2 regions of the Streptomyces sp. AHA2 genome follow, and region 1 is predicted to be linked to the other one. Evidence: riboswitches for the same ligand, from Rfam matches in the RefSeq annotation. Region 1 holds a riboswitch; the other holds the start of a gene.
What was found. A riboswitch is a leader RNA that binds a small molecule or an ion and turns the genes downstream of it on or off. The one in region 1 is predicted to bind glycine.
Positions count from the first base shown of each region.

Region 2: it holds a riboswitch for glycine, as region 1 does, so the genes downstream of both, gcvT (glycine cleavage system aminomethyltransferase GcvT) here and gcvP (aminomethyl-transferring glycine dehydrogenase) in region 1, are expected to answer to the same signal.

Region 1 covers NZ_JAUQWJ010000028.1:7,978-13,918, forward strand. The annotation lists gene Q5694_RS32205 (bifunctional nuclease family protein) at 1-77, shown strand, start outside; gene Q5694_RS32210 (MerR family transcriptional regulator) at 319-1,002, shown strand; gene Q5694_RS32215 (DNA polymerase IV) at 1,073-2,551, shown strand; gene Q5694_RS32220 (PRC-barrel domain-containing protein) at 2,689-3,066, opposite strand; glycine riboswitch at 3,180-3,275, shown strand; gene gcvP (aminomethyl-transferring glycine dehydrogenase) at 3,452-5,941, shown strand, end outside.
Region 2 covers NZ_JAUQWJ010000007.1:132,017-137,957, reverse strand. The annotation lists gene glyA (serine hydroxymethyltransferase) at 1-914, opposite strand, end outside; gene gcvH (glycine cleavage system protein GcvH) at 929-1,306, opposite strand; gene gcvT (glycine cleavage system aminomethyltransferase GcvT) at 1,408-2,529, opposite strand; glycine riboswitch at 2,604-2,720, opposite strand; glycine riboswitch at 2,721-2,820, opposite strand; gene Q5694_RS16795 (AAA family ATPase) at 3,044-3,712, shown strand; gene Q5694_RS16790 (enhanced serine sensitivity protein SseB) at 3,889-4,677, shown strand; gene Q5694_RS16785 (enhanced serine sensitivity protein SseB C-terminal domain-containing protein) at 4,804-5,604, shown strand; gene Q5694_RS16780 (ABC transporter permease) at 5,935-5,941, shown strand, end outside.

The sequences.
Region 1 (5,941 bases):
AGGAGGACGAGGTCGAGAAGTTCCGCGAGTTCCTCGACCAGATCTCGCCGGAGGACTTCGGCAGCAGCAGCCAGTGAGGACCCCGGAGCGGGCGCCTCGCGCAGCTGTGCGAGGCGAGTGAAACGCCCGCATGTGCCGCAGGCGTGTGAGAGCGTCATACGGGCCGCGACGAGGGCATTCGGCTAGCCTTTCCCCGCGACGGGGCACGGGAAACCACTCTCAGGGTGATTATCACTCGGCGTGGCGAGTGTGGCGATCGTTGACGCACCCCTGGTGACTGCCTACCGTCGAGAAGGCAGGTCAAGGACGGAGGTCGGCGTGAGAAGCAGCGGCGACGGTACGGCTGGGGGCGGCCCCGAGCGCAGTCTCAGGGCGAGCGGTCCGTACCCTCCCCCCGGCTCACGGCTCCGCGCGAGCGGGGCGTGTCCCCAGCCCGAGAGTGCGGCCGACCACGTTCCGCAGCGACCCGTGGCGGTGCCGAGCAGCGGAGGGACGACGTCCATGGCGTCCGAGCAGATCGGTTACCGCGGCCCCACGGCCTGTGCGGCGGCCGGCATCACGTACCGGCAACTGGACTACTGGGCCCGCACGGGGCTCGTGGAGCCGAGTGTGCGCCCCGCGTACGGATCCGGGACGCAGCGGTTGTACAGCTTCCGGGACGTCGTCGTCCTGAAGATCGTCAAGCGGTTCCTCGACACCGGGGTCTCGCTGCAGAACATCCGCACGGCGGTGCAGCACCTCAGGGAACGCGGCTTCAGCGACCTGGAGCGCATGACGCTGATGAGCGACGGCGCGACGGTCTACGAGTGCACTTCGCCCGACGAGGTCCACGCCCTGCTGCAGGGAGGCCAGGGGGTCTTCGGGATCGCCGTGGGCGTCGTGTGGCGGGACGTGGAGAGCGCGCTGTCCCAGTTGCACGGGGAGCGCGTCGACACCGGGGAGACCCTGATCGGCTCCAACCCCGCCGACGAGCTGGCCCGGCGGCGCAACCGCGCCGTCTGAGCCGCCGGTCCCGAACCCTGCGGGGCGCCCCGCACGAGCGTTGTCAGTGGGGTAGGGCAGCATCGGAGATGTGAGAACCGCGCCCACGATCCTGCATCTCGACATGGATGCCTTCTTCGCCTCGGTGGAGCAGGCGTCCAAGCCGAGTCTGCGCGGGAAGGCCGTGGTCGTGGGCGGGCTGGGGCCGCGGGGGGTGGTGGCGACCGCGTCGTACGAGGCCCGGGTCTTCGGGGTGCATTCGGCGATGCCCATGGGCCAGGCCCGGCGGCTGGCGCCCCACGCCGCCTATCTCGTGCCGCGCTTCGCCCTCTACCGCTCCATCAGCGAGCGCGTGATGGAGCTGCTGCGGGCCCTCTCGCCGCTCGTGGAGCCCTTGAGCCTGGACGAGGCGTTCGTCGATCTGGAGGCCGGGGGCAAGGCCTGGGACGAGGGCTCGGCGCGGCTGGTCGGCGCGCAGCTGCGGGCGGACATCCGCGCCGTCACGGGCCTCACCGGGTCGGTGGGGCTGGCCGCCTCCAAGATGCTCGCGAAGATCGCCTCCGAGCAGGCCAAGCCGGACGGCCTGGTGGTGATCGAGCCGGGGACCGAGCGGGCGATGCTCGGGCCGATGTCCGTGCGGACCCTGCCGGGGGTGGGCCCGGCGACGGGGGACCACCTGCGCAGGGCCGGGATCACCACGGTCGAGGAGATCGTCGAGGCCGGCGAGGACGAGCTGGTCCGGCTGCTGGGGAAGGCCCACGGGCACGGTCTGTACGCCATGGCGCTCGCCCGGGACGACCGGCCCGTGGTCGCCGAGCGGGAGGCCAAGTCGGTGTCGGTCGAGGACACCTACGACGTGGACATCCACGACCGGACGCGGGTGGGACACGAGGTGCAGCGGCTCGCCGACCGGTGCGTGCGCAGGCTGCGCGGGGCCGGGCTGTCCGGACGGACCATCGTGCTCAAGGTGCGGCGCTACGACTTCTCGACCCTCACCCGCTCGGAGACGCTGCGCGGCCCCACGGACGATCCCGCGGTGATCCGGGAGGCGGCGGCCCGGCTGCTGGACTCCGTCGACACGACGGGCGGGGTGCGGTTGCTCGGTGTGGGTGTCACCGGTCTCGCCGACTACACGCAGGAGGACCTGTTCGCGCAGGCGGCGGGGGAGCAGACCGAGGCGCGAGCACTCGCCGAGGAGCGTCCCACGGCGCCGGCCGAGGAGCAGCCGCCCTCGCTCGCCGAGCGGCGCTGGCCCGCCGGGCACGACGTGCGTCACGCCGAGTTCGGGCACGGGTGGGTGCAGGGCAGCGGCCTGGGACGGGTCACCGTGCGGTTCGAGACGCCCGCCTCCGGGCCGGGGCGGGTACGGACCTTCCGGATCGACGACCCCTTGCTGGAGCCGTCCGATCCGCTGCCGCTGGTGTTATGGAGACGTGGGGGCGGGGGAGCGGCGTCGTTGGGGACGGGGCGGGCGAGCGAGGAACGGGCGGGAGCGGACGCGGTGGCCGTGGTGGAGGACGGTGTGGCCGCCGGGCCGGAGGACCGTCCGTCCGGGGCGGCGTTGGCATAGGCAGGTCGGGTCCGCTCGGACCGGGCCCGGGGATCTGCGCCCAGCGTTCCCCTGAGGGGTTTCCTCGGCCTGGCGGCCCGGACCGTGGGCCGGGTGCCCGGTCCGAAGATGACGGGACAGATCCGCCCGGGGCCGTCCTACGCCTTCGTTTCGTCCGAGCCCGCCAGTCGGCCGAAGTCGCGGTCCGGGAGCGGGGGCGGGGCGGCGATGTCCAAACCGTAGTGGTGGTACAGCTGGAGTTCCTGCTCGGGGGAGAGGTGGCGGCCCACGCCGAAGTCGGGGGCGTCCTTGATGAGGGCGCGGTCGAAGGGGACGTGCAGCGCGCCCTCGATCAGTTCGCTGGGCTCGAGCGGGACGAACGCGTCCCTGCTGAACAGGCCGGTGCGTATCGCCGCCCACTCGGGCTCGCCGGTGGCGTCGTCGAGGTAGACCTCGTCGATGGTGCCGATCCTGGTGCCGTTGCGGTCGAACGCCTTGCGGCCGATCAGACTGCGCGGATCGATGTCGGTACGCACGGGCCCTCCACATGGTCGCAAGTCATCTGTAGACCTAACAAAACGGTACAAGCGGGGATGCGGCCACTCGAAGGCTCGTGCGTTGACCTCGCTGGTACGCTGACAGCGGCTGCTGACCCCGTGCGGGAGAGTCCTCCAGACACCACCGGAGGCGCCGAAGGAGCAAATCCTCCCCGGAATCTCTCAGGCACACGTACCGCACGGACGAGGTCACTCTGGAAAGCAGGGCGGGTGTCGACGGCTTCCGCTCTCACCGACGGTGAAAACCGGACGCCTTCGGGCGATCCGGTGAAGCTCTCAGGTTGAGATGACAGAGGGGGAGGCCGTCCGGGTACCCGCGCCGTGGTGCCCCTCGCAGGTCGCGTCAGACCAGGAGGCCTCCGCAATGACCGCCCACCGCATTCCGCTCTCCGAGCTCGAAGAGGCAGTCCCCTTCGAGCAGCGCCACATCGGGCCCGACCACGAGGCCCGCGCCAAGATGCTGGCCCACGTCGGCTACGGCTCGCTGGACGAGCTGACGGCCGCCGCGGTCCCGGCCGTGATCAAGAGCGCCGAGGCGCTGGACCTGCCGGGCGCCCGCAGCGAGGCCGAGGTGATCGCCGAGCTGCGTTCCCTCGCCGACCGCAACCAGGTGCTCGCTCCCATGATCGGCCTGGGCTACTACGGCACCCACACGCCGCCGGTCGTGCTGCGCAACGTCATGGAGAACCCGTCCTGGTACACGGCCTACACGCCCTACCAGCCGGAGATCTCGCAGGGCCGGCTCGAGGCGCTGCTGAACTTCCAGACCATGGTCGCGGACCTCACCGGACTGCCCACCTCGGGTGCCTCGCTGCTCGACGAGGGCACCGCGGCCGCCGAGGCCATGGCGCTGTCGCGGCGCCTGGGCAAGAACAAGAAGGGTCTGTTCCTGGTCGACGCGGACGCGCTGCCGCAGACCATCGCCGTCATCCAAACCCGCGCCGAGCCGGCCGGTGTCGAGGTCGTCGTCGCCGACCTCGGTGACGGAATCCCCGCCGAGATCGCCGAGCGTGAGATCAACGGCGTACTCATCCAGTACCCGGGTGCCTCCGGAGCCGTGCGGGACATCAAGCCGGTCATCGACCAGGCGCACGGGCTCGGGGCACTCGTCACGGTCGCCGCCGACCTGCTCGCGCTGACGCTGCTGAAGTCGCCCGGGGAGCTCGGCGCGGACATCGCCGTCGGGACGACCCAGCGCTTCGGCGTGCCGATGGGCTTCGGCGGCCCGCACGCCGGATACATGGCCGTCCAGGACAAGATGGCGCGCAGTCTGCCCGGGCGGCTCGTCGGCGTGTCCGTCGACGCCGACGGGAACAGGGCCTACCGGCTGGCGCTGCAGACCCGCGAGCAGCACATCCGCCGGGAGAAGGCCACCAGCAACATCTGCACCGCGCAGGTGCTGCTCGCCGTCATGGCCGGCATGTACGCCGTCTACCACGGGCCCGACGGCCTCAAGGGGATCGCGCAGCGCACCCACCGGTACGCCACCGTCCTCGCCGCCGGGCTCGCCAACGGCGGGGTCGAGGTCGTCCACGGGTCCTACTTCGACACCGTGACCGTGCGGGTCGAAGGGCGTGCCGCCGAGGTCGTCGCCGCTGCCCGGGACAACGGGGTCAACCTGCGCCTGGTCGACGCCGACCACGTCTCCGTCGCCTGCGACGAGACCACCACCCGCGCCCGGCTGCGTGCCGTGTGGGCGGCCTTCGGTGTCGAGGGCGGCGTGGAGGCCCTGGACGCCGCCGCGGACGAGGTCATCCCGACCGCCCTGCTGCGCACCGACGACTACCTGACCCACCCCGTCTTCCACCAGCACCGCTCCGAGACGGCCATGCTGCGCTACCTGCGCAAGCTGGCCGACCGGGACTACGCGCTCGACCGCGGCATGATCCCGCTGGGCTCCTGCACCATGAAGCTCAACGCGACCACGGAGATGGAGCCGGTCACCTGGCCCGAGTTCGGGCAGATGCACCCCTTCGCGCCCGCCGAGCAGGCCGCGGGGTACCTCACCCTGATCCACGAGCTCGAGGACCGTCTCGCCGAGGTCACCGGCTACGACAAGGTCTCCCTGCAGCCCAACGCCGGTTCGCAGGGCGAGCTGGCCGGTCTGCTCGCCGTACGCGGGTACCACCGGGCCAACGGAGACGAGCAGCGCACGGTGTGCCTGATCCCGTCGTCCGCGCACGGCACCAACGCGGCCAGCGCCGTCATGGCGGGCATGAAGGTCGTCGTCGTGAAGACCGCCGAGGACGGCGAGATCGACGTCGAGGACCTGCGGGCGAAGATCGAGCAGTACCGCGACGAGCTGGCCGTGCTCATGATCACCTACCCGTCCACCCACGGGGTGTTCGAGGAGCACGTCGCCGACATCTGCGCGCAGGTGCACGAGGCGGGCGGCCAGGTCTACGTCGACGGGGCCAACCTCAACGCGCTCGTCGGCCTCGCCAAGCCCGGCCACTTCGGCGGCGACGTCTCGCACCTGAACCTGCACAAGACGTTCTGCATCCCGCACGGCGGCGGCGGTCCCGGCGTGGGCCCCGTGGCGGTCCGCGAGCACCTGGCGCCGTACCTGCCGAACCACCCGCTGCAGCCGGAGGCCGGTCCGGTGACGGGCGTCGGTCCGATCTCGGCGGCTCCCTGGGGCTCGGCCGGCATCCTGCCCATCTCGTGGGCGTACGTCCGGCTGATGGGTGGTGAGGGGCTGAAGCGAGCCACCCAGGTGGCCGTGCTCAGCGCCAACTACATCGCCAAGCGGCTTGAGCCGCACTACCCGGTCCTCTACACCGGCCCGGGCGGGCTCGTCGCCCACGAGTGCATCATCGACCTGCGCCCCCTCACCAAGGCGACGGGTGTGAGC
Region 2 (5,941 bases), on a different contig from region 1:
CGGACGTCGTCCTTCACCAGACGCTCGGCCAGGATGCGGGCACCCTCCAGCGTACGGCGCTGGCGCTCCTTGAAGTCCTCCGAGGCGGCGACCTTGAAGGCGACGGCCTTGGCGGCGATCACGTGCTCCAGCGGACCACCCTGCTGACCGGGGAAGACGGCGGAGTTGATCTTCTTGGCCAGCTCGGCCGTGGAGAGGATCACACCGCCGCGCGGGCCGCCGAGGGTCTTGTGGGTCGTGGTGGTGACCACGTGCGCGTGCGGCACCGGGTTGGGGTGCAGCCCGGCCGCGACGAGCCCGGCGAAGTGCGCCATGTCGACCATCAGGTACGCGCCGACCTCGTCCGCGATCCGGCGGAACTCGGCGAAGTCCAGCTGCCGCGGGTACGCCGACCAGCCGGCGACGATCAGCTTCGGCCGGGACTCCTTGGCCAGCCGCTCGACCTCGGCCATGTCGACCCGGCCGTCCTCGCCCACGTGGTAGGCGACGACGTCGTAGAGCTTGCCGGAGAAGTTGATCTTCATGCCGTGGGTCAGGTGACCGCCGTGGGCGAGGTTCAGGCCCATGATCGTGTCGCCCGGCTTGAGCAGCGCGAACATCGCGGCCGCGTTGGCCTGGGCGCCGGAGTGGGGCTGCACGTTGGCGTGCTCGGCGCCGAACAGCTCCTTCACGCGGTCGATCGCGATCTGCTCGACCACGTCGACGTGCTCGCAGCCGCCGTAGTAGCGGCGGCCCGGGTAGCCCTCGGCGTACTTGTTGGTGAGGACCGAGCCCTGCGCCTCCATGACCGCGACCGGGGCGAAGTTCTCCGAGGCGATCATCTCGAGCGTGGACTGCTGGCGGTGCAGCTCGGCGTCGACCGCGGCGGCCACGGCCGGGTCGAGCTCGTGCAGGGGGGTGTTCAGGACGGACATACGGCTACGACTCCTCAGCCGGCGGAGAACGCGGTGTACTCGTCGGCGGAGAGCAGGTCGCCCGGCTCGTCCGTGACCCGCACCTTGAACAGCCAGCCGCCCTCGAAGGGGGCCGAGTTCACCAGCGACGGGTCGTTCACGACGTCCTCGTTGACCTCGGTGACCTCACCGGAGACCGGGGAGTACAGGTCGGACACCGACTTGGTCGACTCCAGCTCGCCGCAGGTCTCGCCCGCGGACACCGTGTCACCGACCTCGGGGAGCTGGACGAAGACCACGTCGCCGAGCGCGTTGGCCGCGTGCTCCGTGATGCCGACCGTCGACACGCCGTCCTCGGCGGCCGACAGCCACTCGTGCTCCTTGCTGTAGCGCAGCTGCTGGGGGTTGCTCATGGCCTGGATTCTCCTGTACGCGCGGGAGTGCTGTGAAAGGGGGGACTGCTGGTGAACCGGGTGACGGTGGCCGGGCCGCGCGGGCGGCCCACGGCCAGTGTCTACTTCTGCCGCTTGTAGAACGGCAGCGCCACGACCTCGTACGGCTCGTGGCTGCCCCGGATGTCCACACCCACGCCGGACGTGCCGGGCGCGGCGTGCGCGGCGTCGACGTAGGCCATGGCGATCGGCTTGCCCAGGGTGGGGGAGGGGGCGCCGGAGGTGACCTCGCCGATCACCTCGCCGCCCGAGACGACGGCGTACCCGGCGCGCGGGACCCGGCGGCCCTCGGCGACCAGGCCGACCAGCACCCGCGGCGGGTTCTGCTCGGCCCGGGCGGCGGCTTCCTCCAGGGCCTGGCGGCCCACGAAGTCGCCCTCCTTCTCGAACTTCACCACACGGCCGAGACCGGCGTCGAAGGGCGTCAGGGAGGTGGTCAGCTCGTGCCCGTACAGCGGCATGCCGGCCTCCAGGCGCAGCGTGTCGCGGCAGGACAGGCCGCACGGGACCAGCCCGGCGTCCTCGCCGGCCTTGGTCAGGGCCTGCCACAGCTCGACGGCGTGCTCCGGCTTCACGAACAGCTCGAAGCCGTCCTCGCCGGTGTAACCGGTGCGGGCGATCAGGGCCGGCACCCCGGCGACCGTGCCGGGCAGGCCGGCGTAGTACTTCAGCCCGTCCAGGTCGGCGTCGGTGAGGGACTTCAGGATGCCGGGGGACTCCGGGCCCTGGACGGCGATCAGCGCGTAGGCGTCCCGGTCGTCGCGCACCTCGGCGTCGAACCCGGCGGCGCGCTCGGTCAGCGCGTCCAGGACGACCTGGGCGTTGGAGGCGTTGGCGACGACCATGTACTCGCTCTCGCCCAGCCGGTAGACGATCAGGTCGTCGAGGATGCCGCCGTCGGCCCGGCAGATCATGGTGTAGCGGGCGCGGCCCGGCTTCACACCGCCGATGTTGCCCACCAGGGCGTAGTCGAGGAGGGCCGCTGCCTGCGGGCCGGTGACGGTGATCTCGCCCATGTGGGACAGGTCGAAGAGCCCGGCCCTCGTGCGCACGGCGAGGTGCTCGTCGCGCTCGGAGCCGTAGCGCAGGGGCATGTCCCAGCCGGCGAAGTCGGTCATCGTCGCGCCGAGCGAGCGATGCAGGGCATCGAGCGCGGTGTGACGGAGTTCTCCTGTACTGCTCACAGTCGGTCGTCTCCCAGGGCGATGGGGGTACCTCCCGCGCGAACTCGTTCGAGCGTGGGGGAGGGCGAGGTCGTTCCTCCCCATCTGTCATCGGAACCTGAGAGGTTCGCCATGACCGCGCTGGTCCATGGCTTGCACCTTGGGTGGAGCCGGCCTGCCGGAGCAGGGGAGGGCCCGCTTTTCAGATGTGCCTCGCCCGCGCGGTAACGGGGCCTGAGAGATTCAAGGGAGGGACTTGCTCCTTCGGCGCCCCAGCGTCAGCGGTGCTGGGGACTCTCCCGCGCGGATTCAAACGGCCGGTATGCAGTTGGCGCGCCCATCATTGCACGCATCCTTCCGGCGCGGCAGGGGGACCTTTCTCAGCAAGTGCGCCGTCCCACGCGCCGGGGCCCGGAGACCTGTGGCAACCCTGTTGCAGGAACCGCACCGAAATGAGAGGCCTGCGGCATTACCGTCTCTTTACACTCGGCGGGGAGGGTACCGGCGTACCTGGCCCCAGGGGAGGACGATCACGGTGAACAGGACCAGGGCGTACGCCGCGACCACGGGCGTCGCGCTGCCCGGGCAGCCGGCCGTACCGGCCCGGGCGGCCCGCGGCCCGCTGCCGGCGGCCACCGTGCGCGACCTGCGCGAGCGCGCCGACCGCGGCCCGCGGGCGCTGGTGTTCGGCGCCCGCGACGTCGTCGTGGTCACCGGGCTGCCCGGCAGCGGCAAGTCCACGCTGATGCGGCGCACCGTCCCGGGCCGGCGCGTCGACTCCCAGGACACCCGCGACCGCTGGGAACGCCGCATGCCGCGCTTCCTGCCGTACGCGGTCTACCGCCCGCTGGTCCGCCTCTCCCACTACGCCGGGCTGCGCCGCGCCCTGCGCACCGGTGAGGGGCTGGTGGTGCACGACTGCGGCACCCAGGCCTGGGTCCGCCGCTGGCTCGCCCGCGAGGCGAGCCGCCGAGGCGGCGCCCTGCACCTGCTCCTCCTCGACGTCACGCCCGAGCAGGCCCTGGCCGGCCAGCGGGACCGGGGCCGCGGCGTCTCCCGCTACGCCTTCCGCCGCCACCGCACGGCCATGGACCGCCTCCTGCGCGCGGTGCACCGCGGCCGCCTCCCCCGGGGCTGCGCCTCCGCCGTCCTCACCGACCGGGACACGGCAGCGGCACTGCACCGGATCACGTTCACGGACTGACGCTCGACGGGACCGGGACCCGGGACCCGCCCCCCGCAGGCACGTCGGCGGCAGGGACGGAGCCCTGCCCCGGCGCGTGCGCAGGAGCGGCCCCGCAGCCCGCCCCGGCCGCGCCCGGCGTCGAGCCGTTAGCCTTCTGGCGGCACTGGCAGTGGCTCGAGGCAGGCGGTAGGCAGATGGACTTTCCGGCGGAGTTCGGGGCCGGCTTCCCGGCGCAGACGCAGACCCACTCGCACGGGGGATGGCCCGGCAACGAGCTGGAGGAGGTGCTCTCGGCCTCCCTGGGCGCCGGGCCCGCGGCCGGCGGGCGGATCGTCGAGGTGCTCGGGCGGAGCTTCGTCTGGGTCCCGCTGCCCAACGGCGGCGGCCCGCACAGCGGCCCCCTCGACCTGCCGGCCGTGGAGCTGGACGGCCAGGCGTACGTGCCGGTGTTCAGCTCCGAGGAGCAGTTCCACCTCGCCGCCGGCTCGCAGATGTCGTACACCGTCGCCCCCGCCGTGGAGTTCGCCCGCGGGCTCCCCCCGCACGCCGGCATCGTGATCAACCCCGGGGGAGTGGTCGGCATACCCCTGCCGCCCCCCGCCGTCGCCGAGCTGTGCCGGGCCGGGCGCACCCCGCTCGACGGACCCGCGAGCGGCGGCCGCGTCCGCCTCTTCGAACCCGACTGGCAGGACGACCCGGTCGACTTCCTCGCCGCCGCCTCCGCCGAGTTCGAGGCCATCGGCGTCGTCGTCACCGCCCGCCGCTGCCTCGCCGCGATCGAGACCGCCGACCCCGTGATGTTCGTGGGCGTCGAACTCTCCCAGTGGGAGGGCGACCTGCGCGCCCTGCCCCTGGAGGCGCTCACCCGGGCCGTCACCGCCGCGCCCGCCCCCTGGCCGGTCAATCTGGTGCTCCTGGACGTGACGGAGGACCCCGTGGGCGCCTGGATGAGGGAGCGGGTCCGGCCCTTCTACCAGCGGTAGCGGCCGGCACGGCGGTGCGGGCGCGTCACCGCCGCGCGCGCACCGCCCGCGCGCGGGCAAGTCCCGAGCCGGTGGGCGGGCTTAAGCTAGGTCACGGTCGAGGCGTTGTACGAAGGGGCGGTAAAGGTGAGCGCGAGCGGCACGGCCGCGGCCGGACAGGTCGAGCACATGCTGCGCCAGGTCACGCCCGGGCGCTACGACGCCTACGAGGCACTCCTGCGCGCGCTCGCGACCCCGCACACCGGCCAGATCTGGATGCTCCTGTGGCACGGCCAGGCCGGTTCCCCGGACGCCCAGTACGGAAAGATGGAGGTCGACGGCCACGGCTACGCGCCCTGCGTCACCTCCGCCCAGGAGCTGTCCGCCAGCGGCTGGAACCGCTCCTACGAGGTGATCGACGGGCTCGACGTGGCCCGCGCCCTCTACCCCGACCACTACGGCCTCTGGCTCAACCCGCACGCTCCCGGCGGCGGCGTCGGCATCCCCTGGCTCGACCTGCGGCGGATCGCCACGGGCCTGGACCGGCAGCCGGCCGGCCCCCTGCGGCTGTCCGAACCGGCCATCGAGGTCCCGCAGTTCTACGCTCTGCTCGCGCAGAACGCCCACCGCACCCCGGCCGTCCGCTCGCTGCGCCGCGCCTGGGTGCAGCCCGCGCTCGGCGCGCCGTACCTCGCCATCGGACTGGACGTGTACGACACCTCGCCGCCGGCCGTGGACGCCGTGCGGGCGATGATGCAGCAGTCCCTGGGCGCCGTGCCGGACGGGCTTCCCGTCTCGACCGTCGCCATGTCGGACGAGCACGACCCGGTCGCCATGTGGCTGCGGGCCAAGGCCCGCCCCTTCTACGACCGCGAGGCCCACGCCACCGCCCCCGTCCAGGCCCCCGCGTCCGGCTACGGCTACCCTCCCGCGCAGGGCGGGTTCTGAGGGTCTCGCGAGCCGCTGCGGACCCCTTCGCGAACGTGACGGATGTTCACCTCTCCGCGCGTAGATGAGCGCTGCCTGGGCGCATTCGCCCTACTATGCCCCTGCTACGACGCGTCCGACCCCCGTTACCCGTTGTCCGGATAACGGAACCCCCCAGACAGCATCACGTTTACGCATCCATTCACCGCCAAGTCTGGCAACAGATCGCCAAAGCGTTGAAGACTCCCGGCAAGACACGGGCCGGTCGGTCGCGTGTACGAGACAAACAAAACCGCTACAGCGGCAGCCAGGGGCTCGGCGATCGCCGGCCCGAGAGGGGTCAATCGCACCGTGACCG